2 regions of the Oceanobacillus sp. E9 genome follow, and region 1 is predicted to be linked to the other one. Evidence: a T-box and tRNA genes for the amino acid it is inferred to sense, from the RefSeq annotation. Region 1 holds a T-box; the other holds one or more tRNA genes.

The links. A T-box is a leader RNA that pairs with one kind of tRNA and senses whether it is charged. The one in region 1 lies ahead of serS (serine--tRNA ligase), so its partner is inferred to be a tRNA-Ser.
Region 2: it has a tRNA-Ser gene. The T-box ahead of serS (serine--tRNA ligase) is inferred to sense a tRNA for this amino acid. The anticodon was not compared.

Annotation. Positions count from the first base shown of each region.
Region 1 covers NZ_LSNA01000001.1:674,038-686,297, reverse strand. Annotated here, with positions in the region: gene serS (serine--tRNA ligase) at 1-843, opposite strand, end outside; T-box leader at 937-1,162, opposite strand; gene AQ616_RS03215 (serine hydrolase) at 1,262-2,605, opposite strand; gene guaB (IMP dehydrogenase) at 2,836-4,305, opposite strand; gene AQ616_RS03205 (YaaC family protein) at 4,544-5,500, shown strand; gene AQ616_RS03200 (HD-GYP domain-containing protein) at 5,558-6,673, opposite strand; gene gyrA (DNA gyrase subunit A) at 6,746-9,256, opposite strand; gene gyrB (DNA topoisomerase (ATP-hydrolyzing) subunit B) at 9,360-11,285, opposite strand; gene remB (extracellular matrix regulator RemB) at 11,387-11,668, opposite strand; gene recF (DNA replication/repair protein RecF) at 11,704-12,260, opposite strand, start outside.
Region 2 covers NZ_LSNA01000007.1:76,886-88,810, forward strand. Annotated here, with positions in the region: gene leuS (leucine--tRNA ligase) at 1-1,205, shown strand, start outside; gene AQ616_RS09955 (hypothetical protein) at 1,254-2,024, opposite strand; gene AQ616_RS09960 (rhodanese-like domain-containing protein) at 2,147-2,455, shown strand; rRNA gene AQ616_RS09965 (16S ribosomal RNA) at 2,867-4,433, shown strand; tRNA gene AQ616_RS09970 (tRNA-Ile) at 4,664-4,740, shown strand; tRNA gene AQ616_RS09975 (tRNA-Ala) at 4,760-4,832, shown strand; rRNA gene AQ616_RS09980 (23S ribosomal RNA) at 5,088-8,008, shown strand; rRNA gene rrf (5S ribosomal RNA) at 8,142-8,257, shown strand; tRNA gene AQ616_RS09990 (tRNA-Asn) at 8,333-8,407, shown strand; tRNA gene AQ616_RS09995 (tRNA-Ser) at 8,409-8,500, shown strand; tRNA gene AQ616_RS10000 (tRNA-Glu) at 8,510-8,584, shown strand; tRNA gene AQ616_RS10005 (tRNA-Val) at 8,595-8,670, shown strand; tRNA gene AQ616_RS10010 (tRNA-Met) at 8,697-8,773, shown strand; tRNA gene AQ616_RS10015 (tRNA-Asp) at 8,783-8,859, shown strand; tRNA gene AQ616_RS10020 (tRNA-Phe) at 8,892-8,964, shown strand; tRNA gene AQ616_RS10025 (tRNA-Tyr) at 8,980-9,063, shown strand; tRNA gene AQ616_RS10030 (tRNA-Trp) at 9,080-9,153, shown strand; tRNA gene AQ616_RS10035 (tRNA-His) at 9,159-9,231, shown strand; tRNA gene AQ616_RS10040 (tRNA-Gln) at 9,257-9,331, shown strand; tRNA gene AQ616_RS10045 (tRNA-Gly) at 9,334-9,408, shown strand; tRNA gene AQ616_RS10050 (tRNA-Cys) at 9,417-9,490, shown strand; tRNA gene AQ616_RS10055 (tRNA-Leu) at 9,495-9,576, shown strand; gene AQ616_RS10060 (ATP-dependent nuclease) at 9,781-11,421, shown strand; gene AQ616_RS10065 (UvrD-helicase domain-containing protein) at 11,405-11,925, shown strand, end outside.

The DNA.
Region 1 (12,260 bases):
AAACTGATGCTGGCGAATTAATCCGCGTGTATCTCTTCCCGCAGATCCTGCCTCAGAACGAAAGCTGGCACTAAATGCTACGTATTTTTTAGGGAGATCATCCATTCCAAGAATTTCTTCACGATGATAGTTAGTCACTGGTACTTCTGCTGTCGGAACCATAAAATAATCCCATTCTTCTAATTTAAACGCATCCTCTTCAAATTTAGGAAGCTGTCCTGTTCCAGTCATACTTGTTCGATTTACAATATACGGTGGAAGCATTTCTTGATAGCCATGCTCATCTGCATGTAAATCCATCATAAAGTTCCATAATGCTCGCTCTAATCTTGCTCCTAAGCCTTTATAAAAAACAAAACGACTTCCTGTTACTTTTCCAGCACGCTCAAAATCTAAAATGTCTAGATTTGTCGCAACATCCCAATGAGGTTGTGCTTCAAATGCAAAATTAGGCACCTCTCCCCATTTTCTTGCTTCAATATTATCTTCTTCATCTTCACCAACTGGAACGCTCTCATGAGGTAGATTTGGAATCGACAGCATAATTTGTTCTAGCTTTTCTTCAATATCCTTCAATTGTTTATCTAATGCAGCAATTTCTTGGCCAACTTCTCGCATCTCTTTAATTGCAGGTTCTGCATCTTTTTTCTCTCTTTTAAGTTCAGATATTTTCTTGGTAGCTTCGTTTCTTTTTGCCTTTAACTTCTCAGTTTCTGCAATTAATTGACGACGTTTCGTGTCTAATTCACCAAATTTATCTAAATCCGCTAAATCTTCTCCACGATGCTTTAAACGTCGCTGTACATCTTCAAAATTTTGTCGTAGATATTTCATATCTAACATGTTCCAATTCCTCCTTTTATATATCAAATCGGTATTGATAGTAATACAGGGAAAAAATATAAATATCCAAATAAAAAACTCCCGTCCCTGTGAAAAAGGGACGAGAGTGTTATTTCCCGCGTTGCCACCCTGATTGAAGGCATATGTATACCTTCCGGCTCTAATAACTTTTAACGGTGTCTGCCGTGCTTACTTACAGAATTAATTCCTTCATAAGCATGTTCAAGGATGGATTCATTATAGTTGAACGTCAATTTACACCAACCATTGACTCTCTAAAGATCAAACTATCACTACTACTTCCTATCATTACATCTCATTTATTAAGGTATATCATAATCAATTTTTACCAACATTGCAAGACCTTATACAAAAGTTAATAAGATTGCCTAGTTAGTATCGTTCAAAATAGAAAGGATTAGCTAAATAAGCCTTTAATCCAATCCACTGCACTTGTAAATATATTTACAAAGAAGTCTCCAATTGCTTGTAGCGTTAGCATAAACCAATTTGATTTTTCAACTGCTTCATTCGTTACAAGTGTGAATTCTCCTGTATTCGAACCTGCATCACTTATATATCCATAATCTTCGGTTTCACCATCATAGACAACCTTCGCTGTTCCAATTGCTTCATTTGCTTCAATGGGAGCAATTAATTCACCATCTTCATTCAATCGATCTTGATCTATGTTATATTCTAAATGATATAAATCTTTTTCGTCTGCTTTAATTGGTACACTCACGCTATCTTGAAGTGATATCGACACCTGGTCTTCTTTACCTTTTGCTACCGGTACCGTTTCATTTCCTTCTTCTTGATATCCTGCTGAAAATAGCTCTGTATTTTCAAAATTAGAGAAACCATAGTCTAATAACTTCGCTGTCTCTTCAAATCGTTCGGTTTCACTTCCAGTTTTCATTACTACGGTAATTAATCGTTGTCCATTACGTTCCGCTGTTCCTGTAAAACTATAACCAGCTAAGTCCGTAAAGCCTGTCTTTAACCCATCGACACCTTCATAATAATACGATGCTAGGTTTTCTCCTTCATGCGGAAGCATGTAGTTCCAGTTATTGATGGTTTGTCCGCCAAACGTGGTTTGCGGAATGCTAGAAATTTCTAATGCTTCTTCATAGTCATTAACTAAATGATAGGCTAATAGAGCTGCTGAACGTGCAGATAATAGATTCGTATCGTTTGGGTTTGTTCCCTCCGGATAATTATCACCTAAATCTTCATTATCTAATCCAGTAGAGTTTACAAACTTAAATTCTTGTAAACCCATTTCTTCACCTTTTTCATTCATCATTTTAACAAACTCAGATTCAGAACCAGCAATTAATTCTGCTAATGCAATTGTTGTTGCATTATCGGAGTTAATCGCCATCGCTTCATATAATTCTTTTACTGTATATTCCTGTTGTTGTTTTAATCCAACACCAGAAAAAGAATTATTTGCGGATATACTATATGGATAATCACTAATTTCTGTTGTTGTATCCCACGTGATATTGCCATTTTCAATTGCTTCCCAAACAAGATATTCTGTCATCATTTTTGTCATGCTAGCAGGAGGTAACGCAACATCAGGATTTTTTGCATACAGGACCTTGCCTGTTTCACCATCCACGAGTATTGCTGATTCAGATACTAGGTCTAATTCATTTGCTTGGACAGTTGTTGTGGCTGTCAACATGGATGTAAATACGAGGATGCTTGCTACCGCTAACAGTAAAACTTTGTTTAATTTATTTCTCAATTTCTTGTACCTCCATCATAAGTATCGCTATATTACATAATACTATGTATTCTGCTTAGCACCTTTCATATTTTAACATAGCAGACATAAAAAAAATAGATGAGGATTGTCCCCCCATCTATTTTAATCTAGGAATATGGCAATTGTATGGCAAAGGAAAAATTTATTTACATTTTTATTAAAAAATGATGATATTCACTTTACCAAGTAGTTATTCATGAAGTTTCACTTTATAACGAATAGTTTGGTGCTTCTTTCGTGATTTGTACATCATGTGGATGACTTTCACGTAATCCAGCATTTGTTATACGGATAAATTTACCATCATTACGAAGATCCTCTATTGTTTTTGTACCACAATATCCCATTCCAGAACGTAAACCACCAACAAGCTGATGGAATGTGTCACTCAATGGTCCTTTGTAAGCTACACGGCCTTCAATTCCTTCTGGTACAAGTTTTTTGCTTTCCGATTCACTCTGGAAATAACGATCTTTTGAACCAGCTTCCATGGCTCCAACCGAGCCCATTCCACGATATACTTTATATTGACGTCCTTGGAAGATTTCTGTTTCTCCCGGGCTTTCTGATACACCTGCGAACATACTTCCAATCATAACTGCATGTGCACCAGCTGCTAGTGCTTTTACAATATCGCCAGAGTATTTAATTCCTCCATCCGCGATAACCGGAACACCATACTCTGCAGCAGCTACAGCACAATCATGAACTGCAGTAATTTGTGGTACCCCTACTCCAGCTACAACACGAGTGGTACAAATAGATCCGGGTCCAATTCCTACTTTAACTACCGATACACCTGCTTCGATTAATGCTTTTGTCCCCTCTGATGTAGCTACATTACCAGCTATGATTTGAAGATCTGGGTATGCTTGACGAATATTTCTTAATTGGTCAAGTACTCCTTGTGAGTGTCCATGAGCTGTATCAATAACAATTGCATCGACTCCAACACTAACTAGTTTTTCAATGCGTTTCATCGCATCGCCAGTTACACCTACAGCTGCTCCTACGATTAATCTTCCTTGAGCATCTTTTGCTGAATTTGGGAATTCAATGACTTTCTCAATATCTTTAATTGTAATAAGTCCTTTTAATATATCTTGATTATCTACCAGTGGAAGTTTTTCAATTTTATATTTCTGAAGTAACTTTTCTGCTTCTTCTAAGGTTGTTCCTACAGGAGCAGTTACAAGATTTTCACTTGTCATTACTTCTGAAATAGAGATCGAATAATCTTGTATAAAACGAAGATCACGATTCGTTAAAATACCGACAAGTTTTTGTTCTTCAATATTGTTTACAATTGGAACACCAGAAATACGAAACTTACCCATTAAATGCTCTGCATCATAAACTTGATGCTCTGGAGTTAAAAAGAATGGATTCGTAATGACACCACTCTCAGAACGTTTTACTTTATCTACCTGTTCCGCTTGATCTTCAATCGACATATTTTTATGAATAACACCAAATCCACCTTGACGTGCCATTGCAATCGCCATTTCAGCTTCTGTAACTGTATCCATACCAGCACTAATGAATGGAGATTTTAATTTAAGCGTAGAAGTCAATTCAACACTTAAATCCACTTGATTTGGCAATACTTCCGATTTTGCAGGCATTAATAATACATCATCAAAGGTTAATCCTTCTTTTGCAAACTTGTCTTCTCTCATTTTTACTTCCTCCTTTTATATTTGAATTCCCATATTTTAACCGCTTTTGCAATTATAGCTAATAGCGGTAATATCATTTTCTAGGCATGAATAATGCCAGTAATCTCGCTCAAACTAAAAGTACTAACAAAGCTATTTTTATTTACATTACTCTATATTTTTCGCTTTTTCAAGAAGATAAATTTGTAAAAAAGAAGAACTGTAATTCAAAATATTATGATAGTTATGAGGTTGGATAATGATGGAAACAAATCAGTTGTTTACACATTTAAGTGCTCAAGAAAATGCACAGTCATTTTTACATAAATGTTATCAAAATATCGATGGACAAACGAAAAAAAGCTATCAAAATGGCACAACGTTTATGCACTATATTCAACACGGCATACAGTTTTATAAAAGTGGAGAAGAAAGCAGTCCAATTGTAAGACCGGTTCTTTATTTTTATGGCATGGTCCATCTCTTAAAAGGATGGTTATTAACCAAGCGTGCGGATTATCCTGAAAGTACTGCATTACTTGCCCATGGAGTAACTTCAAGAAAGCGAAAACGAAAGGATTATCAGTTTTTTGATGATGAAGTCAAGATTCAACAACAAGGACTTTTCCCATATTTTGCAAAACATATGTATCACTTCAACCCTTTTCCTTTGGAGAAAGCAACCATGCGATTATTATTAGCTAACATTCCTGAATTACATGTGTTATGGAACTATCAACAACGGAAAACATTAATTGATATAGGGGAAATTAATAGTGACCAATTATTATTTCCTACATCGATATTAGATCGTTTTCATTTGACACGAAATGCATTTGTACAGCGTATTCAACCTTTCCTTCCACCTATTAAGAGGGTTAGTGAACAAACTACTTTGTTTAGAATCGATTTACGAGAAGGAATAATGCAAGCTAATGGTCCATTTTTTGTTCATATGGATAATCAACGATTATATTTTCCTGCATCACGGGATATTTACTTTCCATACTCGGAAATAATCGTACATTATTTAATTTTGTATAATTTGAGTATGCTTTGTCGTTATGAGACAGAGTGGTGGGGCGAATTAATGGTATCAAAAGCAGATAGTGCTTATCCAATGATTGATCATTTTTTAGAAATTACGAGAAGGAAAATTCCTTATTTAATAGAGAAAGAGCTCCATTCTATTTATTCTGCATGTAACGAGAAGTAATTAATCTCTTTTTGAATACTATAAGAGATACCAATAAAATAGAATAGGCTCATCATTTTAGCCAATTATCTTATCTATATATAATTCCGGAAGCTGTTCTAACGAGAATATATCATCGCTGTCATTACTTTTTACAATCGGACGTGTTGGTTCTTGTTTATTTACAAATACAATTTCTCCAGTAATTCCGTTATTTAGTACTACTTTTGAATGTTCTAACCAGTTAGAGAAGATATTCAGAAATGTGTTCACTACGTCTGGATCATATAAACGAATCGTGCTAATATGTAATTCCTCTATTACATTCACGAGATTCCTTGCCTTACGATAACAGGTCGTGGTTGCCATTGCATGATAAGAATCCGCAACTGCTATAATCCGAGCATAAGGGTGTACTTTATTTAACGTCATGCCTAAAGGATATCCTTCTCCATTGCCCCGTTCGTGATGTTGTAAAACAGCGAGTTGTACTCCACTTGTTAAAGAAGGAAGATCTTTGATCATGGCATAACTTGTTTGTGGGTGTTTTTTGATATTTTTGAATTCTTCGGATGTTAAAGATCCTTGTTTTTGAATTACATCTGTATCCATTTTCGCCATTCCACAATCACAAAGAACTCCAGCCAACCCAACTTGAATCCATTCCCCTCGTCGATAGCCCATTTCCTTCGCGATGAACGCCGATATCAATGAAGTTGCTACACTATGATGAAAAATGTATTCGTCAGAACGTGCATAATGATGCAGAGAGAAAATCACATTGGCATCTATGTTCTCTAATTCCTCTAGCAAGGGAATAATAGCATTTCGTAAATCTGGTATAGAAATAGGCATAGATTGTTGCCATTGTAAAAATTGTTCTTTAAAGACATTTACAACATTTTTATACACTTTGAGAAAGTATTTATATCCATTTTCCTTATCCTGTATAGAAGCAGAACGAATATTATCTACTGCTTTCTTTTCTTCTGTTTGTTCTTTTACTTTCTTACTCGGTTTATTACCAGATAACGGCTCATCAATTTCGACAGTATCGATTAGAAATTTACGAATCATTTGGATTTGATGTTCTGTGAGTTCTGTCCCTTTTAATGCAATTGGCCGATTGGATTTACCGATAATATCTTTTTGTAATACATATCCAGGCATGAGATGTGAAGTCTTCACTTTCATATAACATTTCCCCCTAAGATAGATAATATGGAAGTGCTGCCTCTATTAACATAAGAGACAGCACTTCATTAACTATTCGTTATCTTCGTTTGACTCTGTTGATGAATCCGTTGTTTCTCCTTCTACTACTTCAATATCCTCGACTTCTTCTTCATCTTTTTCTATACGAGTAACCGTAGCTACTTCTTCACCATCCTGCAATCGAATTAAGTGAACCCCTTTTGTATTTCTACCCGTTTGTGAAATGTCCTGCACTTGTATTCGGATTAATACACCGGCAATAGTAATTAACATTAAGTCTTCGTCGCCATTTACTGCTTTCACAGCAACAACATATCCCGTCTTTTCATCTATTTTACAAGTAAATACCCCTTTACCTCCACGATTAATACGACGGTATTCTGCTTCATCGGTTTGTTTACCGAATCCTTTGTTGGTAACATGAAGAATTTTAGATCCTGGTTCTATAATTTCCATGGAAACAACGACATCATCGCCACGTAAGGAAATTCCTTTTACACCAGCAGCAGTTCGTCCCATAGACCGAATTTGTGTTTCTTCAAAACGAATAAGATAACCATTCTTCGTTGCTATCATTATTTCTTTTTGGCCATCAGTCAGACGAACAGAAATGAGTTCATCATCTTCCCTAAGGTTAACAGCAATTAATCCACCTTTACGGATATTACGGAATTTCTCAAGTGTTGTACGCTTCGCAATTCCATGTTTTGTTGTAAAGAATAAGTATGCTTCTTCATCAAATTGATTAACTGATATTACAGCATTTACCCATTCTCCTTTTTCAACTTGAAGGAGGTTGATAATCGGTATTCCTTTTGCAGTTCGGCTGAACTCCGGAATTTCATATCCTTTCGCTTTATATACCTTCCCTTTGTTGGTAAAGAAGAGGATCGTATCATGTGTAGAAGTAGATACTAGATGTTCTACAAAATCATCCTCATTGGTACCCATTCCTTGTATTCCGCGTCCACCACGTTTTTGTGTGCGGTACGTAGATGCAGGTAATCGCTTGATATAACCTTGATGAGTTAACGTTATTACGATATTTTCTTCTGGAATAAGATCTTCATCTTCAAAGAATCCTGCTCCACCTGCTACTATTTCTGTTCTTCGATCTTCTTTATATTTTTCTTTGATCTCCATTAATTCTTCACGAATGATTTCTAATACTTTTTCTTCATCCGCTAAAATTGCTTTTAATTCTTCAATCAAAGCCTTAAGCTCTTTATATTCATCTTCAATTTTTTCTCGTTCTAATCCAGTTAAACGTTGAAGACGCATATCTAAGATAGCTTGTGCTTGTTTCTCACTTAACTTAAATCTTTCCATTAAGCCTTCGCGGGCAATATCCGCTGTCTTTGAACTACGGATTAATTCGATTACTTCATCCAAGTGATCAAGTGCTATGCGTAGACCTTCTAGAATATGTGCACGTGCTTCCGCTTTATTTAATTCAAATTGCGTACGACGTTTTATGATGACTTTTTGATGCTCTAAGTAGTAGCTAAGACATTGCTTTATATTAAGAACTCTTGGTTGTCCATCTACAAGTGCTAGCATATTGATGCCGAAGGTAGTTTGTAGGGACGTATGCTTATATAAATTATTAAGTACAACATTCGCATTTGCATCACGTCTTAATTCAATGACAATACGCATTCCATTACGATCAGATTCATCACGCAGATCGGTGATACCTTCCACTTTCTTATCACGTACTAATTCTGCTATTTTTTCGATTAGCTTTGCTTTGTTAACCTGGTAAGGTAACTCAGTGACAATAATTGTTTCTTTATCATTTTTACCTTGTTCAATATTCAATTTCGCACGAATAGTAATCGATCCTTTACCAGTCTCATATGCTTTTCGAATACCGCTTCGTCCTAATATTTGTGCCGCTGTTGGAAAATCAGGTCCTGGAAGATGATTTTCCATTATTTCGTCTATAGTAATGTCAGGATTTTGACTAACGGCTAATACAGCATCAATTGTTTCACCTAAATGATGAGGTGGGATATTCGTCGCCATACCAACTGCAATTCCAGATGTACCATTTACTAGTAAATTAGGAAAACGTGCTGGAAATACAACAGGCTCTCTTTCTGTACCGTCATAGTTATCTTGATAATCGATCGTGTCTTTATTAATATCACGAAGTAATTCCATGGAAATTTTAGACATACGAGCTTCGGTATAACGCATTGCCGCTGCTGAGTCACCATCGACAGAACCGAAGTTTCCGTGACCATCTACTAACATATATCGATAACTAAAATCTTGAGCCATACGTACCATCGTTTCATATACAGCGGAATCACCATGTGGGTGATACTTACCAATAACTTCACCGACAATACGAGCTGACTTTTTATATGCTTTATCTGAATGCATACCTAAGTCATTCATCGCATAAAGAATACGACGATGAACTGGTTTCATTCCATCACGTACATCTGGTAATGCACGAGATACAATTACACTCATCGCATAATCAAGGAATGATGTACGCATTTCATTACTTATATTTATTTCCGATACTCTCGGACGATTTATATCTGCCATTCTTTCAATACCTCCCAATCACTAAGTGCAACTTAGTGATTTCCTTCAATCGATCTTCCGTTATCTATTTAATCCTTTATATTAAAACAAGAAAATACTAAGGTTAAATATCTAAGTTCTTCACATACTGTGCATTTTCTTCGATAAAGATTCGACGTGGCTCTACTTTGTCACCCATTAACATATCGAATACTTGGTCAGCATCAATCGCATCGCTTAACTCTACTTGCAGGAGTGTACGAGTATCTGGATCCATCGTTGTATCCCATAATTGATCTGCGTTCATTTCTCCTAGACCTTTATAACGTTGGATATTTGGTTTTGGTGCTTTTGGAATTTCGTCTAATATCCGATCCAATTCTTTATCATTATACGCATAATTCACCGTTTTTCCTTGCTTTATTTGATAAAGTGGTGGTTGGGCGATATAAATATAGCCGTGTTCAATAAGTGGACGCATATATCGGTAGAAGAAAGTTAATAATAATGTTCGAATATGTGCGCCATCTACATCCGCATCTGTCATGATAACGATTTTGTGATAACGTGCTTTGGAAATATCGAATTCTTCACCAACACCACTTCCTAAAGCTGTTATCATGGCACGTACTTCATTATTAGATAAAATACGATCCAAACGTGCTTTTTCAACGTTTAAAATTTTACCTCTCAATGGGAGGATTGCTTGGAAATGACGATCCCTTCCTGATTTTGCGGAACCTCCGGCTGAGTCCCCCTCTACAATATATAGTTCACTTATAGAGGCATCTCGTGAGGAACAGTCAGCTAACTTACCAGGTAAATTCGATATTTCTAAGTTACTTTTACGACGTGTAAGTTCTCTTGCTTTTTTTGCTGCAAGACGTGCCCGTGACGCCATCAATCCTTTTTCTACAATGATTTTTGCTATAGAAGGATTTTCATATAAAAATTTAGAAAATGTTTCAGAAAAGACTCCATCTGTAATCGCACGAACTTCACTATTTCCAAGTTTTGTCTTTGTTTGTCCTTCAAATTGCGGATCTGGATGCTTAATAGAAACGATCGTTGTCATTCCTTCACGAACATCGTCTCCAGATAAGTTCGAATCTCCATCCTTGATTAAACCGTTTTTCTTCGCATAATCATTTATGATACGTGTCAAACCACTACGGAAACCGACTTCATGTGATCCACCTTCATACGTATGGATATTGTTCGCAAATGAATATAAACTGCTTGCAAATCCATCATTGTATTGAATAGCTACCTCTACAGAAATCCCTTGGTCTTCTCCTTCTGCAAAGAAAGGCTCATGAAGAACTTCTTTATTTTTATTAATAAATTCAACATAAGAACTTATTCCGCCCTCATAGTGATACGTCACTTGTTCTTTGTCCGTACGTTTATCTTCAATCGAGATTTTTAATCCTTTATTTAAAAATGCAAGCTCACGAAGACGTTGCTCCAATGTATCAAAGTTATATTCTGTTGTTTCTGTGAAGATTTCTGAATCTGGTCTAAAGTGAGTTACAGTACCAGTAATATCGGTATCTCCAATCACTTCAATTTCTCCATCAGGAACACCTTTTTTGAAAGATAGAAAATGAACTTTCCCATCACGATGTACGTATACTTCTAATTCACTAGAAAGTGCATTTACAACTGATGCCCCTACGCCGTGTAATCCGCCAGAAACCTTATAACCGCCTCCACCGAATTTACCACCAGCATGTAGTACAGTCATAATTACTTCAAGTGCCGGTCTTCCAGTTTTTTGTTGGATATCAACTGGAATACCACGTCCATTATCCTTTACTGTAATACTATTATCTTCTTCAACCACTACTTCAATATGGTCACAATAGCCTGCCAATGCTTCATCAATACTATTATCGACGATTTCCCAAACTAAATGATGGAGCCCTTTTTCACTAGTTGAGCCGATATACATACCAGGTCTTTTTCTTACTGCTTCTAATCCTTCAAGAACTTGTATCTGATCTGCACCATATTCTTGGTTTTCCGTAATTTTATCTTCCATAGACATCTTCTCACACTCATTTCTGTTGAAATACACTTAAATAGGAGACCGATCTTTGTCGGTGTCCTTCTATTCGGAAGCTTCTTTTCAATCTATATTTAAAACGATTAAATGGATAGTTCATCTGAATAATCATCCAGTTTGTTAATCGTGGATATCATACTTGAACGTTTTTTTAACGTTGAAACGGACAATGAGCTAAAATACACATGATCTTCCGTTAGCATAATCGATTTAGCATTTTTTCTTGGGCCAGAGACTTTTTTAATTTTTTCCCAAGCCTCAATCATTTCATCAACAATGGAAGATGACGAAAGTAGATTGCAATCAATAATGGCTACGATCTCCTTTGTTCGAATGACATTTCCGTTTCCAATATGGATAAACATAAATCGTCACTTCCTTTTAATTTATTTCTGCTAATTTAATTAACTACACCATTGGTAACTCGAAATAGCTCTGCTTGTTGTAATGTCTCATGATGAATACCTTCCACACTTGTCGTTGATACAAATGTTTGTACTTTACCTTGAATGGTATTAAGTAAATGCGATTGGCGATAATCATCTAATTCACTTAGAACATCATCTAATAGCAAGATAGGATATTCCCCAACCTCTTGATAAATCAGCTCTATTTCCGCCAATTTAATCGATAAAGCAGTTGTGCGCTGCTGACCTTGTGAACCGTAAGTTTGAACATCTTTTCCATTCACATAAAAAATCAAATCATCTCGATGTGGGCCAACTAAAGTGGTTCCACGCTCTATCTCCTTTTGCTTTACATCAGAAAACTTCATTTGATATATATTACCTATTTTTTCCTTATTTGCCTCTTCTGATACTTCAATTGTTGGACTATATTGAATTTCGAGTTGCTCTAATTCTCGACTTATTCCTCTATGAATCGGTTCTGCCCATTTTCTTAACAATTCTAAGTAAATAAAACGTCGTTCCAATAAAATAGAAGCATGTTCAATCA
Region 2 (11,925 bases), on a different contig from region 1:
GCGAGAAGAAAATAACTTATCGTCTACGTGACTGGTTGTTTGCTCGTCAACGTTATTGGGGGGAACCGATTCCGATTATTCATTGGGAAGACGGTACAATGACGGCAGTTCCGGATGAGGAATTGCCACTGACACTTCCTCAGGTTTCTGAGATTAAACCTTCAGGAACGGGAGAATCGCCATTAGCAAATAATATTGATTGGGTGAATGTAGTTGACCCGGAGACTGGTATGAAAGGTCGCCGTGAAACAAATACAATGCCACAATGGGCAGGGAGCTGCTGGTATTTCTTACGCTACATTGATCCAAATAATACAGAGCAATTGGCAGATCCAAAAGCATTAGAGGAATGGCTTCCTATTGATATTTATGTTGGGGGAGCAGAACATGCGGTACTCCATCTGCTGTATGCTCGTTTCTGGCATAAATTCTTATTTGACATTGGTGTTGTTTCCACAAAAGAACCGTTCCAGAAGCTATATAATCAAGGAATGATTCTTGGTGAAGGCAACGAGAAAATGAGTAAATCAAAAGGAAATGTAGTAAATCCTGATGATATAATCGATTCTCATGGTGCAGACACACTACGTCTATATGAGATGTTTATGGGACCACTAGATGCTTCGGTTGCTTGGTCCACAAATGGATTAGATGGATCACGTAGATTTTTAGATCGTGTATGGAGATTGTATGTAGGTGATGATGGTGCCCTTACAGATAAAATTATTGATGATGAATCAACGGAATTAGATAAGATTTATCATGAGACTGTGAAAAAAGTGACAGATGACTTTGAGAATATGCATTTCAACACAGGTATTTCGCAAATGATGGTATTTATAAATGAGTGCTATAAAGCGAATAAAATCCCTAAAAATTATGCGGAAGGCTTTGTTAAATTGTTATCGCCAGTTGCACCTCATTTAAGTGAAGAAATCTGGCAAAAACTTGGGCATTCTGAATCGATTAGTAAGGCTACATGGCCAGCATATGATGAATCAAAGTTAGTGGAAGATGAAGTGGAAGTTGTTCTACAAATTATGGGTAAAGTTCGATCTAAGATTCACGTTCCTGTTGATATTAGCAAGGACGCTCTTGAGAAAGCAGCACTAGATGACGAAAGCATGCAAAAATGGTTAGAAGGAAAAACTATTCGTAAAGTTATCGTTGTGCCAGGAAAGCTTGTAAATGTAGTAGCAAATTAAGAAAAGAAGCATTGGCATGTAATTGGCCAATGCTTCTTTTCTTAATGATTATTCATTTTTATTTTCCTCTGGTATTTCTTCCGTTGCGTTATCTGATTTCCATGTGGTTTTTAATAATTTCCATTTTCCTTTTTCGTAATACCATAGTGATTCTACAACACCGATTCCATCTGCATGATAAGCTCCACTAATTTGTTGATAACTTTTTAAACCATATCCATTTCTTTCACTGAGATCTACAGGTTCAAACATAGCAACTGGGTCTATCATTAATGAAGTAGGTTCTAATAAATTTCCTTTGTCATCATAAATATTGAGTCGGATATATTCTTTTTTGCGATCAGATAAATCAATAATAATTGGATCTTCTCCAGGAAGTAAAGATATTGATGCCTTGAAATTATCAATAAACTTTCCTTCTATTGACTGATTGTTTGGTAATGGAATTTCTATCAACTGATTATTTTCGATTGTATGGAGTTTACTTGTATATAAACCACCACTACCACCTGTAGCACTCTGATAAAAAATATCATTTTGGTTATCATGGTTTAAATCAACGAATTGTAAAGAAGGTTCATAACCTCCGCCATAAGGGATTGTCCAAGAATGATTATTTACATCGGTAATATCAGCCCATATATGCTGATAATATTGGCCATCAGGAGCAAATAGTTCGCCTTTTAAATCAATTGTATCGCTCTGACCATCACCGGTTACATCTTCATGATATGAATGAATAGAAATCGGATCTGTCGGCTGTTCAACTACAGGACTTATCATAGAAAGAGTTAATAGAAGTGAAAAAAAGTACAGCATGTGGTCACCGCCTTTTATTAATTATTAAGTAGGCTTATTTTAATCAAAGATATTGCATCCTATTCTTAAACCAAGTAATATTAAAATTAGAAAATCTTGACTTTAAGAAGGATGGGATTAACATGGCTGAAATTAAAGAAATTTCTCCGGAAGAAGTAGAAAAGATAAAAAATGAAAATAATGTAGTACTAGTTGATGTGCGTGAAGATGATGAAGTTGCGCAAGGAATCATTGAAAATGCTAAGCATATTAAACTGGGTGATATTACACAAGAATATGGGAATTTAAGTAAAGATAAAGAATATATAATGATTTGTCGCTCTGGAAGAAGAAGTTATAACGCTTCTGAATTTTTACAAGAGCAAGGCTTTAATGTGAAAAATATGAGCGGTGGAATGCTAGAATGGAAAGGTGAAACAATTTCTAAATAACTTTAGAAACGTTTGTTTTTACAAATGAGTGTTGTTCTAATATAAAAAGATCCCAAACAGAATTGGGATCTTTTTATATTTAGAACAAATTCGAGTTTTAGAAAACATATTTATATTTCTACCTCAATAGCAAAAACTGTAGTATTTAACGTTTTTAATAGTTTTTTTTAAAAAAGCTTGTAAAAAAATAATATTTATAGTAAAGTATAAAAGTTCGCTTATTTAAGTGATACATTTTAAATAAACAGGGTTGACTTCTTTAAGTATAGATGCTACAATGGTTATCCACCAATTGAGGACAAGATTAACTATAAACCTTGCGAAATTCCTCGAAAAAAGTTGTTGACACATCTTTTTATGCGTGGTAAATTAATAAAGTCGCTTTTTGAGAGCGACACAGAAATTGCTCTTTGAAAACTGAACAAAACAACTTGGCTCAGGACGAACGCTGGCGGCGTGCCTAATACATGCAAGTCGAGCGCAGGAAGTTATCTGATCCTCTTTTAGAGGTGACGATAATGGAATGAGCGGCGGACGGGTGAGTAACACGTAGGCAACCTGCCTGTAAGACTGGGATAACTCGTGGAAACGCGAGCTAATACCGGATAACACTTTTCATCTCCTGATGAGAAGTTGAAAGGCGGCTTTTGCTGTCACTTACAGATGGGCCTGCGGCGCATTAGCTAGTTGGTAAGGTAATGGCTTACCAAGGCGACGATGCGTAGCCGACCTGAGAGGGTGATCGGCCACACTGGGACTGAGACACGGCCCAGACTCCTACGGGAGGCAGCAGTAGGGAATCTTCCGCAATGGACGAAAGTCTGACGGAGCAACGCCGCGTGAGTGATGAAGGTTTTCGGATCGTAAAACTCTGTTGTTAGGGAAGAACAAGTGCCATAGTAACTGATGGCACCTTGACGGTACCTAACCAGAAAGCCACGGCTAACTACGTGCCAGCAGCCGCGGTAATACGTAGGTGGCAAGCGTTGTCCGGAATTATTGGGCGTAAAGCGCTCGCAGGCGGTTCTTTAAGTCTGATGTGAAATCTTACGGCTCAACCGTAAACGTGCATTGGAAACTGGGGAACTTGAGTGCAGAAGAGGAGAGTGGAATTCCACGTGTAGCGGTGAAATGCGTAGAGATGTGGAGGAACACCAGTGGCGAAGGCGACTCTCTGGTCTGTAACTGACGCTGAGGAGCGAAAGCGTGGGGAGCGAACAGGATTAGATACCCTGGTAGTCCACGCCGTAAACGATGAGTGCTAGGTGTTAGGGGGTTTCCGCCCCTTAGTGCTGAAGTTAACGCATTAAGCACTCCGCCTGGGGAGTACGGCCGCAAGGCTGAAACTCAAAAGAATTGACGGGGGCCCGCACAAGCGGTGGAGCATGTGGTTTAATTCGAAGCAACGCGAAGAACCTTACCAGGTCTTGACATCCTCTGAACACTCTAGAGATAGAGTTTTCCCTTCGGGGACAGAGTGACAGGTGGTGCATGGTTGTCGTCAGCTCGTGTCGTGAGATGTTGGGTTAAGTCCCGCAACGAGCGCAACCCTTGATCTTAGTTGCCAGCATTCAGTTGGGCACTCTAAGGTGACTGCCGGTGACAAACCGGAGGAAGGTGGGGACGACGTCAAATCATCATGCCCCTTATGACCTGGGCTACACACGTGCTACAATGGATGGAACAAAGGGAAGCGAACCCGCGAGGTCAAGCAAATCCCACAAAACCATTCTCAGTTCGGATTGTAGGCTGCAACTCGCCTACATGAAGCCGGAATCGCTAGTAATCGCGGATCAGCATGCCGCGGTGAATACGTTCCCGGGCCTTGTACACACCGCCCGTCACACCACGAGAGTTGGTAACACCCGAAGTCGGTGAGGTAACCTTTTGGAGCCAGCCGCCGAAGGTGGGACTAATGATTGGGGTGAAGTCGTAACAAGGTAGCCGTATCGGAAGGTGCGGCTGGATCACCTCCTTTCTAAGGATATATATAGGAAGTGCAGGCGCCTTGCTTATCGATGTACAGATTGGAGATCTCCAGACGAGATAAAGGAAACACGAATGTAATTCGATGTTGACTTATCGTAGGATGGAAATCGAAATCTGCTAGTCGATAGGCGCCGGAACTAGACTGTATTAACGGAATCGTACTTGGTTGTTTGGTTCAGTTTTGAGAGAGTAATTCTCTTTAAACATTGTATATGAGATGGGCCTGTAGCTCAGCTGGTTAGAGCGCACGCCTGATAAGCGTGAGGTCGGTGGTTCGAGTCCACTCAGGCCCACCATCTAACATAATAGATATATGGGGCCTTAGCTCAGCTGGGAGAGCGCCTGCCTTGCACGCAGGAGGTCAGCGGTTCGATCCCGCTAGGCTCCATTTTTGTACCTTGAAAACTAAATAAGAGTAACAACGACATCAAAAAGTAGAAAGCTGAAGCGACTGTACAGTGACGTATGAACTGGACTGAACCGAAGGAGATAAAGAAAACACGATGAACGTATGTGAATCGATGTTGACTTATCGTACGGAGGAGAAGGAAGTTACACTAGTCACTAGGAGCTGAAGCTGGATTGAAACTTTTTTGAAACAAGGCTATTAAATTAGCACGCTTATTTACTGAAATAACAACTTAGTTAAGTGAATAAGGGCGCACGGTGGATGCCTTGGCACTAGGAGCTGAAGAAGGACGGGACTAACACCGATATGCCTCGGGGAGTTGTAAGTAAACTTTGATCCGGGGATTTCCGAATGGGGAAACCCACTGTTCGTAATGGAGCAGTACCTATACCTCAATACATAGGGTATAGGGAGCAGACCCGGGGAACTGAAACATCTCAGTACCTGGAGGAAGAGAAAGAAACCTCGATTTCCTGAGTAGCGGCGAGCGAAACGGAAAGAGCCCAAACCAGAAAGCTTGCTTTCTGGGGTTGTAGGACACTCCTTTGGAGTTACAAAGAAATTCTTTAAATGAATCGATCTGGAAAGATCAGCCGAAGAAGGTAACAGCCCTGTAATTGAAAAAGAATTTCCTCCGGAGTGTATCCTGAGTACGGCGGAACACGTGGAATTCCGTCGGAATCCGGGAGGACCATCTCCCAAGGCTAAATACTCCCTAGTGACCGATAGTGAACCAGTACCGTGAGGGAAAGGTGAAAAGCACCCCGGAAGGGGAGTGAAATAGAACCTGAAACCGTGTGCCTACAAGTAGTCGAAGCCCGTTAATGGGTGACGGCGTACCTTTTGTAGAATGGACCGGCGAGTTACGATCCCATGCAAGGTTAAGTGGAAGACACGGAGCCGCAGCGAAAGCGAGTCTGAATAGGGCGATATAGTATGTGGTCGTAGACCCGAAACCGTGTGATCTACCCATGTCCAGGGTGAAGGTCAGGTAACACTGACTGGAGGCCCGAACCCACGTATGTTGAAAAATGCGGGGATGAGGTGTGGGTAGGGGTGAAATGCCAATCGAACACGGAGATAGCTGGTTCTCTCCGAAATAGCTTTAGGGCTAGCCTCAAGATGATGAGTACTGGAGGTAGAGCACTGATTGGACTAGGGGCCCCTACCGGGTTACCGAATTCAGTCAAACTCCGAATGCCAGTTACTTAAACTTGGGAGTCAGACTATGGGTGATAAGGTTCATAGTCGAAAGGGAAACAGCCCAGACCGCCAGCTAAGGTCCCAAAGTATACGTTAAGTGGAAAAGGATGTGGAGTTGCCCAGACAACCAGGATGTTGGCTTAGAAGCAGCCACCATTTAAAGAGTGCGTAATAGCTCACTGGTCGAGTGACTCTGCGCCGAAAATGTACCGGGGCTAAACGTATCACCGAAGCTGCGGATTGTTCTTACGAACAATGGTAGGAGAGCGTTCTAAGTGCTGTGAAGTCAGACCGTGAGGACTGGTGGAGCGCTTAGAAGTGAGAATGCCGGTATGAGTAGCGAAAAAAGAGTGAGAATCTCTTTCACCGAATGCCTAAGGTTTCCTGAGGAAGGCTCGTCCTCTCAGGGTTAGTCGGGACCTAAGCCGAGGCCGACAGGCGTAGGCGATGGACAACAGGTAGATATTCCTGTACCACCTCATGATTGTTTGAGCGATGGGGGGACGCAGTAGGATAAGGAATGCGCACCGATGGATGTGTGCGCCCAAGCAGTGAGAAAGTCAGATAGGCAAATCCGTCTGGCAATTTCAAGCTGTGATGGGGAGGGAAATAAAGTACCGAAGTTCCGGATTTCACACTGCCAAGAAAAGCCTCTAGTTAGATCATAGGTGCCCGTACCGCAAACCGACACAGGTAGGCGAGGAGAGAATCCTAAGGTGAGCGGGAGAACTCTCGTTAAGGAACTCGGCAAAATGACCCCGTAACTTCGGGAGAAGGGGTGCTCCTTTTAAGGAGGAGCCGCAGTGAATAGGCCCAAGCGACTGTTTAGCAAAAACACAGGTCTCTGCGAAGCCGAAAGGCGAAGTATAGGGGCTGACACCTGCCCGGTGCTGGAAGGTTAAGGGGACGAGTTAGCTCTTCGGAGCGAAGCTTTGAACCGAAGCCCCAGTAAACGGCGGCCGTAACTATAACGGTCCTAAGGTAGCGAAATTCCTTGTCGGGTAAGTTCCGACCCGCACGAAAGGTGCAACGACTTGGGCACTGTCTCAACGAGAGACCCGGTGAAATTATACTATGCGTGAAGATGCGCATTACCCGCGACAGGACGGAAAGACCCCGTGGAGCTTTACTGTAGCCTGATATTGAATGTTTGTGCAGCTTGTACAGGATAGGTGGGAGCCTTTGAAGCGTGAGCGCTAGCTTACGTGGAGGCACCCGTGGGATACCACCCTCGCTGTATGAACATTCTAACCCAGGACCGTAATCCGGTTCGGAGACAGTGTCAGGCGGGCAGTTTGACTGGGGCGGTCGCCTCCCAAAGAGTAACGGAGGCGCCCAAAGGTTCCCTCAGAATGGTTGGAAATCATTCGTAGAGTGTAAAGGCAGAAGGGAGCTTGACTGCGAGACCTACAAGTCGAGCAGGGACGAAAGTCGGGCTTAGTGATCCGGTGGTTCCGCATGGAAGGGCCATCGCTCAACGGATAAAAGCTACCCCGGGGATAACAGGCTTATCTCCCCCAAGAGTTCACATCGACGGGGAGGTTTGGCACCTCGATGTCGGCTCATCGCATCCTGGGGCTGTAGTCGGTCCCAAGGGTTGGGCTGTTCGCCCATTAAAGCGGTACGCGAGCTGGGTTCAGAACGTCGTGAGACAGTTCGGTCCCTATCCGTCGTGGGCGTTGGAAGTTTGAGAGGAGCTGTCCTTAGTACGAGAGGACCGGGATGGACACACCGCTGGTGTACCAGTTGTTCCGCCAGGAGCATGGCTGGGTAGCTACGTGTGGAAAGGATAAGTGCTGAAAGCATCTAAGCATGAAGCCCCCCTCAAGATGAAACTTCCCATCACTTCGAGTGAGTAAGATCCCTCAGAGACGATGAGGTTGATAGGTCCGAGGTGGAAGCGTGGCGACACGTGCAGCTGACGGATACTAATTGATCGAGGACTTATCTAAGTTCTTAGAATGATGTCACGTTACTCTTATTTAGTTTTTAGGGTACAATCCTAAAAAAAGTGTTGCATTTTGTCTAAGGAATGCATATAATATAACTTGTCCTTATTTTTTTGGACTACATATTATACGAAAGTCTGGTAGCGATAGCGAAGAGGCCACACCTGTTCCCATGCCGAACACAGAAGTTAAGCTCTTCAGCGCCGATGGTAGTTGGGGCTTTGCCCCTGCAAGAGTAGGACGCCGCCAGGCGATATTAAATTATTATTTCCGGGTTTGCCTTTAAGGACAAGCGATGAAAGATAAATATCATTATTTATGGATCATTCCACAGTAGCTCAGTGGTAGAGCAATCGGCTGTTAACCGATCGGTCGTAGGTTCGAATCCTACCTGTGGAGCCATGGAGAGCTGTCCGAGAGGCCGAAGGAGCACGATTGGAAATCGTGTAAGCCGCTACCGCGGCTTCGAGGGTTCGAATCCCTCGCTCTCCGCCATTACACAATGGCCCGTTGGTCAAGCGGTTAAGACACCGCCCTTTCACGGCGGTAACACGGGTTCGAATCCCGTACGGGTCACCAATAATAATGTGGAGGATTAGCTCAGCTGGGAGAGCACCTGCCTTACAAGCAGGGGGTCGCAGGTTCGAGCCCTGCATCCTCCACCATATATAAAGTATAGTATTCCTCATATCGCGGGGTGGAGCAGTCTGGTAGCTCGTTGGGCTCATAACCCAAAGGTCGCAGGTTCAAATCCTGCCCCCGCAACCAAATAATAATGGTCCGGTAGTTCAGTTGGTTAGAATGCCTGCCTGTCACGCAGGAGGTCGCGGGTTCGAGTCCCGTCCGGACCGCCATCTAAATTAATTGGTTTATAGAAACAACATATGGCTTGGTAGCTCAGTCGGTAGAGCAGAGGACTGAAAATCCTTGTGTCGGCGGTTCGATTCCGTCCCGAGCCACTTTTTTATTTTTACGGAGGGGTAGCGAAGTGGCTAAACGCGGCGGACTGTAAATCCGCTCCTTCGGGTTCGGCAGTTCGAATCTGCCCCCCTCCACCATTTTTAATAAATATTTAGGGGTATAGTTTAATGGTAAAACGAAGGTCTCCAAAACCTTTGATGTGGGTTCGATTCCTACTACCCCTGCCAATATGGCGGTCGTGGCGAAGTGGTTAACGCACCGGATTGTGGCTCCGGCATTCGTGGGTTCAATCCCCACCGGTCGCCCTTTTTTAAATTTCAATATAGTGATTGGGCCATAGCCAAGCGGTAAGGCATCGGGTTTTGATCCCGTGTACCCCAGGTTCGAATCCTGGTGGCCCAGCCATTGCGGAAGTAGTTCAGTGGTAGAACACCACCTTGCCAAGGTGGGGGTCGCGGGTTCGAATCCCGTCTTCCGCTCCAGAGGTAGTGGCGGTATAGCCAAGTGGTAAGGCAGAGGTCTGCAAAACCTTTATCACCGGTTCAAATCCGGTTACCGCCTCCAATATGCCGGTGTGGCGGAATTGGCAGACGCGCACGACTCAAAATCGTGTTCCTTACGGAGTGTCGGTTCGACCCCGACCACCGGTATTTTTAGCTTTTTGTAGAACAAAATTGAAGAAACTTCAAACACCCATGAGCGTTGCTATATCAATGTTTTTGGGTGTTTTTTTATTTTGATGAAATCAAGTGAAAAGGATTAGTTTTATATTTTTTTTACACATTTTTTACACAAAGATTTTTTATTAAATCGTGCTTTTCCAATTCACATATATTTTAAAAATTCTATTCATAATGAAAGAGTGGTGGATCGTGAAAATAAGTAAGATTCTTTTACATAATTACAAATTGTTTAAAGACGAAGTAATACACGTAAATCCGGATTATAATATTTTTGTCGGTAATAACGACTCTGGTAAGAGTACTCTGTTAGAAGCAATTCAAACAGTGATAAGTGGAAAACTAAATAACTATTCCTTCGAACGTCAGCTTAAGGCTTCTTGTTTTAATCAGCAAATAAGAGATGAGTTTAGAAAAAAACTTGATCAAAAAAACATCGACGAACTTCCCAAAATAATAGTTGAAGTATACTTAAATGATGATGGAATTAATTCGGAATTAAAAGGGACAAACAATTCATTAGGTGAAGATTGCCCTGGAATACGTATGTCAGTAAATTTTAACTCAATTTATGCAGATGCATTTAAAACAATGCTAGATGCTGAAGAAATATATGATATTCCAGTTGAATTTTATGAAGTTAAGTGGACAGACTTTTCAGGAGATCCTGTTGTATTTAGAACTTTACCTTTTAAAGTATCTCTTTTGGATACCACTAAGAAAGATTACAGTAACTCAGTAAATAGATTTGTAAATTCAAGTGTAGCAGAGCACTTGACTGATGAAGAGAAAGCTAGTTTGGCAAGAAATTATCGGAAAATGAAATTTGATTTTAATTCAAATGAAAGTGTAAAAAACTTAAATGATAGAATAGAAAAAAACGTTCGTTTAGACGATAAAAAAATTAAACTTGGAATTAAAGAAGAAGTATTAGATGCTTGGAAAAATGAAGTTTCTATAGATGTCGAAGCAATACCTTTTGAAGACATAGGATTTGGTAGTCAAAATCTTATTAAGATGGAACTAGTGTTAAATGAGGAATCTCAAAAATCTAATTTTATTTTATTTGAAGAACCGGAAAATAACTTATCTTTTAGTAATATGTCTAAATTAATCTCTAAAATCAAGAATGAAGAATCTAAACAAGTTTTCATTTCTACACATAGTAGTTTCGTAGCAAATAAAATAGGTCTTCAAAATATCATTCTTTTGCATGAAGGAAATATTACACCTCTAAACCAAGTGAACCAAGAGACGATGGATTTCTTTATGAAATTACCAGGTTATAATACTGTGAGATTCTTATTGGCTGAAAAGGTTATATTGGTTGAAGGACCAACTGATGAATTGATAGTCCAGAGGGCATATTTTGATAGATATGGCAAGCTCCCAATTGAGGATGGAACTGATATTATTACTGTCGATTCTTTGGCTTTTAAACGTTACTGTGATTTAGCTATTCTTGTAGGAAAGAGTATTAATATAGTAACTGATAATGATGGGGATATAGAAGAAAACATTCACCAAAAGTATAGAGATTATCTAAACAAGTACGACTTTATCCAAGTATTTTATGAAAAGAATGAATCTTTATACAGTTTAGAACCTAGTATGTATGATGTAAATGAAAAAGATCAAGAAACTCTGAAAAGGTTTAAGGAAGCTATCTCAAAGAGTGGTTCTATGAGGGACAAATCAAGAGAAGAGGTTATTAAATTTATGGAAAACAATAAAGCTGAATGGGGGTTAAGGGTGTTCGATTTCAAGGAGAAGGTTGAATTCCCTGATTACATTAATAATGCAATCAAAAAATAAAATAATTATGGCATGTGCAGGTTCTGGTAAAACGTGGGGAATTTGTCAAGATGCATTAGGGATCTCATTTCAAACCAAAAAAGCTTTAATGGTATCTTTTACAAACAAAGGAGTGGAGTCTCTAAAAAGAGAATATGAAAAACAGAATGTTGGAGTAATTGATAAACATTTAAAAATCCTTACCTGGTATCAATTTCTCTTAAAGGAATTAATTAAACCTTATCAAAGTTATTTTCTTAAAGAGATAAACAGAATAAGGTCTTTTGACTTTACAAATATGTACGGCATTAAAGATTTTTCGAAAAAAAATACTTTGTCATATTTCCTTAATAAAAATAGTGATGTTAAAGCTAATAAAGCTTCAGAGTTCGCAGTTTATTTAAATGCAAAGTCAAATGGTTCAGTGATAAAGAGACTTGAAGAAATTTATTCACATATCTATATCGATGAATTACAGGATTTAACAGGAAGGGACATTGAACTATTAGAGCTTCTTTTAAAATC